3 regions of the Ferdinandcohnia sp. Marseille-Q9671 genome follow, and region 3 is predicted to be linked to each of the others. Evidence: predicted binding sites of a transcription regulator. Region 3 holds the regulator's gene; each other region holds the start of a gene.

Evidence for each region. The regulator LexA, encoded in region 3, represses DNA repair genes until DNA is damaged. The targets are predictions, from matches to a motif close to CGAACATATGTTCG.
Region 1: ACWNMY_RS03245 (YqzH family protein) is a predicted target of LexA. The motif match lies at 1,011-1,024, and genes of this name have one in related genera.
Region 2: pcrA (DNA helicase PcrA) is a predicted target of LexA. The motif match lies at 1,650-1,663, and genes of this name have one in related genera.

The regions. Positions count from the first base shown of each region.
Region 1 is NZ_CDRJTA010000001.1:598,632-600,915, forward strand. It holds gene ACWNMY_RS03240 (Y-family DNA polymerase) at 1-993, opposite strand, end outside; gene ACWNMY_RS03245 (YqzH family protein) at 1,149-1,343, shown strand; gene ACWNMY_RS03250 (MerR family transcriptional regulator) at 1,666-2,284, opposite strand, start outside.
Region 2 is NZ_CDRJTA010000003.1:20,139-22,422, reverse strand. It holds gene pcrA (DNA helicase PcrA) at 1-1,522, opposite strand, end outside; gene ACWNMY_RS12845 (heptaprenylglyceryl phosphate synthase) at 1,700-2,284, opposite strand, start outside.
Region 3 is NZ_CDRJTA010000004.1:1,071,261-1,073,544, reverse strand. It holds gene ACWNMY_RS20540 (DUF896 domain-containing protein) at 1-18, opposite strand, end outside; gene lexA (transcriptional repressor LexA) at 454-1,077, shown strand; gene ACWNMY_RS20530 (hypothetical protein) at 1,569-2,267, opposite strand; gene ACWNMY_RS20525 (hypothetical protein) at 2,270-2,284, opposite strand, start outside.

The DNA.
Region 1 (2,284 bases), on a different contig from region 3:
TATTTCCATTGTGATATTTGTCGCAGTTTCAATTGTTTTTGAACGGTAAAACCCTCCACCAAACTCATCCCTACTATAATCAAGCCCAAGACTAATCGTTCTTCCTGCTTTTTTATGCCGGCGAGCACGTCTTGCTACCTCTTCACACATCTCTAGAATTACATGCTTTACTTCTTCTGGGTCCGGGTAATCACGCAAAAGAACCTGGCTTTTCCCAAAGCTAATTTGTCCCTGCATAATAGGAGCACCAATTTCTGATAAATCAACACCCCACGCATGGTAATAAAGCTGATTTCCCATAACTCCAAATTTCTTTTCAAGCAGTTCGAGTGGGTAATGGGCAAGCTGACCAACTGTCGTGATTCCCATCCCATGTAAGGTCCGTTCTACCCTACTCCCGATTCCCCACATTTCCCGTAATGGAGAAACTGGCCATAGTTTTTCGGGAATATCTTCATACGTCCATTCTGCAATTCCTTTTTTCTTCGCTTCCAAATCTAAGCAAAGCTTTGACATCAGCATATTAGGTCCAATCCCGATTGCACAGGTAAGACCATACTCAGCCTCAAGTTCTTGTTTTATTTTACGAGCGATTGTTGTCGCATCTCCCCATAATTTCTCGGTCCCATCAATTTTTATAAAACTTTCATCTACGCTATAAACATGGATTGCACTTTTCGGTACATATCGATTAAAAAGCCTTGTAATTTCAGTTGAAATTCGTAAATAGGTTGCCATTTTGGGATTCACAAGCTGAATTCTTGGATCCTTTGGGATTTCAAACAATCTTGATCCTGTTTTTATCCCAAATTCTTGCTTTAGTTTTGGCGAAGCCGCAAGTACGATACTTCCCTGTCTCTCCGTATCCCCGACGACCGCCAAATAGCACTCAAGCGGATCAAGACCTAATAAAACTGCGGCACAGCTTGCGTAAAAGCTCTTTATATCCACGCACAAAATCTTTTGAACGGGTAGCTTGCTGTAATCCACCATGTACATCATCTCCAAAAAGAATGTATGTTCGTATCATATTCTTAATGATAAGAGAATATACGTTCGATTTCAATGGAAATTTAAAACAGAAGTTAGTGGAGAATCATTTCGGAAACGTACTATAATAGGGTAAGTAGAAAAAGAGGTGCCGTTTAATGGATGAGAAATTCATTCGAAAATTGATTCGAAATTACTTTTATCAATATCAGCACGATAGCGATTCCGTGCCATTATCTGAAGAGGATTATAGAGGATTAATCATAAAGATCAAAAAGCGGCAGAATGCCGAACCAGAGGAAGCCCTGTACGACATCATAAATGATGTGATATATGAATACGTAACGACTTGAAAAAACCGGTCTGAGAAAAAACACTCTGAGGGCACAGGATTAACGAGTGAAAAGGTAATAAAACAAAGAGTTTTGCGCAGCTTTGACTACAAGTGGATTACTAAAACCATTCGCATCATACAGATAATGGAAAAATATACGCTGAGAGCACGACTAATTGTAACATTCTTCCACTTGCGCATGGTTTTTAAGTAAAAAGGTAATAAAATCATGCGCAAATAGGTTTGCGCATGGTTTGACTACAAGTTGCTTCATAAAAGCATCCGCATCATACATAAAATGGCAAATCCTATTTCCGAAGGTCTAATAAAATTTCTAAAATTCACTTAGAATCGTCAACATCAACCATATTCTGAGACATATAATATTCCATTGCCTCATTGAGCCACTTTTCCTCTTCTGCTGTGTAAGGCGAAGGTGCCATTTTTTCAAGGTTCATTAAGAGAAGTTCCTCATCTGTCTCTGTAAGGTTTAACTCGGCTAAGGCATGCATAGCATCTTCACCTATAAAAGAAAAGGAAGCTTTCAAGTATTTATCTATCATAGCCTGAACCTCTAGATTATGAACTGGCTTACCATATAAACGCTTAACTTCTTTTGATAATTGAATAAACTCCTTATCCAAGGCTAGCCGCTCTTCTTCTGATTTATTATAAAAATACTCTACAATGTCTGGCTTTGTATGCTGCTCTAGCCAAAGACGTTGTTCTTTTTCGGTTTGGGTACTATTAATCAGACTCATTAGAACAGCACTATCAACCTCCCCCTCTTCTTGGAGTAACGCTATTGTACGAGTAATGGCAGAAAGTGCAGACTCAATCTGCTCTTTCTTCTCTTCAAAAGCTTTTTTCTGAATCTGTAAAGACTCGTTTAAACTAAGGTCAAAGCTAGATTCATGAATCATTTCCCCTATTTGTTCTAAGCTATAACCTAGAAATTTG
Region 2 (2,284 bases), on a different contig from region 3:
TACTTTGAGACTCGAGTGTTTTTTCTGCCTTCAGCACTTCGAGGTAGCCTGTCTTCTCTAACACATTTTCAACTAATTCTGTTACAGACAAATAATCCTGCATTTGGTCCCAGTTATAAATTAAATCTCTAAACTCCCTAAGCGAATTTGTTATTTTTGCGCTTAACCCAATCTGCTCAACCTCTTGCAGTGCTTTAAACATAGAAATGTCCTGCCCAATTGCGTAGTTCGCAATTTTGTCAATTGAAGTTGCGCCAATCCCTCGTTTAGGAACATTAATAATTCTTGTTAAGCTAATATCATCATCAGGGTTCGCAATCGCACGTAAATACGCCAATAAGTCCTTGATTTCTTTTCGGTCATAGAACTTGATTCCGCCCACGATCTGGTAGGAAATATTAGACTTTAATAAAACTTCCTCCATTACACGGGATTGAGCATTTGTTCGATATAAAATGGCGATATCTGCAAAGGAACGCTTTCCACTATCGACTAATTCACGTATTTTCCCAGCGACAAATTGTGCCTCGCCTGATTCACTATCTGCACGGAAATATGAAATTTTTTTCCCTTCATCATTTTCAGTCCAAAGTTTTTTAGGTTTTCGATTCACATTGTTTTCAATTACTTGATTTGCTGCTTGTAGAATTCGCTGCGTTGACCTGTAATTCTGTTCAAGAAGGATCACTTTCGCGTTACTATAATCTTTTTCAAAAGAAAGGATATTAGCAATATCTGCACCACGCCAACGATAAATCGACTGATCGGAATCACCGACAACACATAGGTTCTTAAACCTTGAAGCAAGTAGTTTAACCAACATATATTGAGCACGGTTTGTATCTTGATACTCGTCTACATGGATATACTGAAACTTTCGTTGGTAAAATTCCAATACCTCAGGAACTCTTTGAAACAGTTGGATTGTCGTCATGATTAAATCATCGAAATCAAGCGATTGGTTTTTCCGAAGTCTTTTTTGATACAGCGTATAGACATCACTTGCAACTTGTTCAAACATCCCCCCTGCTGTTTTCGCATATTCTTCAGGAGTTGTTAGCTCATTTTTAGCACTACTAATCATCCCAAGTATCATTCGTGGATCATATTTTTTCGGATCGAGATTCTTTTCTTTCAAAATACTTTTAATCACGGAAAGTTGGTCCGTTGAATCTAATATTGAAAAATTGCGGTTGAACCCCATACGGTCAATATCTCTTCGTAAGATTCGTACACACATGGAGTGGAACGTAGATATCCAAATTTCATCCGCAGCTCCACCAAGGATGCCTTGAACACGCTCTCTCATTTCCCTAGCGGCCTTATTGGTAAAAGTAATTGCTAAAATATTCCACGGCGCTACTTCTTTTTCAACCATTAAATAGGCTATTCTATGTGTTAACACACGGGTTTTACCACTTCCCGCACCTGCCATAATTAACAGAGGACCATCTGTTGCTTTCACAGCCTCTTGTTGTTCTTTATTTAAACCCGCTAGTAATTTATTGCTGATAAATTGCATATTCTTCACCGTCCCATCATCAAATACGCCTTGACAATCTGCACCCAGATTATTAATAAATCTGAGTCCACAAAGAGGCTACACCTTACCTAGTCTGAATGATTCCCTAGACCTAGAAAAAGCATATCAAACATATGTTCTATTTTACATGATATTTATATATGATTTCAATAAGGATTACCCCTTAACAGCCTGTACCGTTTTAAGTGCGGAATTTAGGTCTTCATACACACTATTTCCTACGACGATCGTGTCTGCATACCTACCCATTTCTTTCGCTTGGTCAGCTGTTTTAATTCCACCGCCATAAAATAGCTTTGTAGTTTGTAATGTGTCTTTCACCGCAGAGACAATTTCCTTATCCCCATAGCTGCCACTATATTCAATATAAAAAATAGGTAATGAAAACATTTTTTCAGCCATGGTCGCGTAGGCTACAACATCTTCCTTACTCAGTGATGTAGTCGCACCAGTTAGCTTTGCAGCTTTGCAGTCATGATTTAGTATGCAATAACCTTGCATAATCATTTCATCCCAATTCATAACTTCACCATATTCTCTCACAGCATCATGATGTAATCCCATCATCCATCTTGTGCTATTGCTATTTAATACAGTCGGGATAAAGTATAAATCAAAGCCAGGGGTCACTGACTCAATATTTGAAATTTCCAATACACATGGTACTGTATAACGACGGATACGTGACATTAGAGAAAGTACATTATCTAATGTTACACCATCACTTCCTCCGACAATAAT
Region 3 (2,284 bases):
TTTATCTTTTGAAAGCATAGAATATCTCCTTAAAATTATCTTTTCTAAATCATAGTTCATAGTACTAGAAGAAAAGGTATTTTACAAGTATTCTACATCCCTCTATTCTTCACAATTTTATGTAAATGCAAGTTAACTTGCTGTTATAAAAACCATGCCCATACTTAACAACAGAAAAAGAATATAATAGATAAACCCGCTTTGTAATTTTTTCAACATCTTGTTTCACTCCTATAAGAATGTTCGTTCGCATTTGTTGATTTTATTATAAACCGAACAAATGTTTTGTGTCAACAAAAATTCGAACTTATGTTTGTATAAACTAGTAAAACATGCTATACTCTACTTAAGAATTTCGGTATTTTTAATAACCAAAGGTTCTCACCGAACACTTTCAAAAGGAATGAAAATACATAGAACAATATAAAAATTACTATATAGGGGATGAGCGGGATGACAAAGCTTTCTAAAAGACAGCAGGATATTTTGAATTACATTAAACAAGAAGTCAAAGACAAGGGTTATCCACCTTCCGTGAGGGAAATAGGAGAAGCTGTAGGACTAGCTTCAAGTTCTACTGTTCATGGACATTTGTCCCGGCTAGAAAGCAAAGGTTTAATAAGAAGAGATCCAACAAAGCCTCGTGCTATTGAGGTCTTACAGGTCGATGAAAACGAAACAATTCCAACCGCTAACGTTATCAATGTACCTGTAATAGGAAAGGTTACTGCAGGTCAGCCAATAACCGCAGTTGAGAACATTGAGGAGTATTTTCCATTACCTGACCGTTTTGCTGCACACGACGATCAAATTTTTATGCTTGAAATTATGGGTGACAGTATGATTGAAGCAGGAATACTTGATGGAGACTTCGTTATCGTTAGACAACAAATCTCCGCTAACAACGGCGATATCGTGGTTGCAATGACAGAAGAAGATGAAGCTACCGTAAAGCGCTTCTTTAAAGAAAAGGATCATATTCGATTACAGCCAGAGAATTCTATGTTAGACCCAATTATTCTTAAAAATGTATCAATTTTAGGTAAAGTTATAGGTGTCTATCGAAACATTCATTGATAATCCAGGAACATTCAGACGAATGTTCCTTTTGTTTGCAAGAACAAAAGCGCAAGCGCCTTGATCAGCCCCGACAAGCATAAGACGAGACGGTGAGAAGGTTGCTCTTTGACCTTCTTGACGGATTGGCTTATGACCTCGAGGGGCTAGGCGCTGGAGCTGGATGTAGATAAACTCATTTACAACTTGTCCACAAGGTTGATTTTTATAATTTCCTAAACCAAAAAAACCCTCAACACCAATCGTGTCAAGGGTCCATTAAACTTAGTACATTGTCATACATTGCTCACGTTCTCAACGATGAATTTGTGTACGGAACATTATCAAAAACATTTTTATTGACCAGGATAATGCATCTCTTCAAAATAGCATTTCATTTTATTTTTTATAGCATCAAACATTTGTATTGTAGGCGTGTCTTTTTTACGGAAAAAAGTTAAGGATAAAACTCTCCTATAATAAGCGTTCCTCACGCCTATCAAATCTTCCCCTCACCTCACCAACTCATACGTATTAAACTCCCCTTCTGGCGCGGTGTTGAAATAGCTTGTTCCATTAATGTCATAACGCACGGCATAGGTAATCCCACCACCACCATCTCGGATTCCTTTTATCTGGACAGATCCTGTCGATGGTACCGTTAATTCCCTTGGTTTATGCTGAATCATAAAAGATTCCGAAACGGGGGTGCCATCAACCAAAACTTGGACATAGTCGCCGTCCTCTGCTGCATAATCCCAAACCCAAATTTTCGTCTCATCCAGATCAGAGGCATGCGTTATTGTGTAATCCTGCGCCCCTAGATTTTCATCATTTTCAAGGAGTACAACACCTGCGGATATAGCTGTTGAAATTTGGTTTTCAAGTGCATTTCTTGCTGACTCAGACGTATCCACAGTTGTTGTATCCGTGAACAACAGTGCACCAATTCCAATCGCTAACGCAATATATCCTAAACGTTTCATCCCTTTTAACTGTTTCCCTTCAAATACCTTTCCTTTATCTAAAGGCACAGTTTCAATGTTTTCTTTTTGCTCTACGAACTGTGCCTCATTTCCCTGCTGCACACCTTCATCTCTAAATTCAACATCACTATGTTCCTCCCCAAAAGTTTTCATTTGTCCAGCATTCTTTGATTTTTCTTTAGCTCGTTGAATTCGTTCTTGTAAATCCTTTTTATACTGGCTCATTGTTACTCACCTTCTTC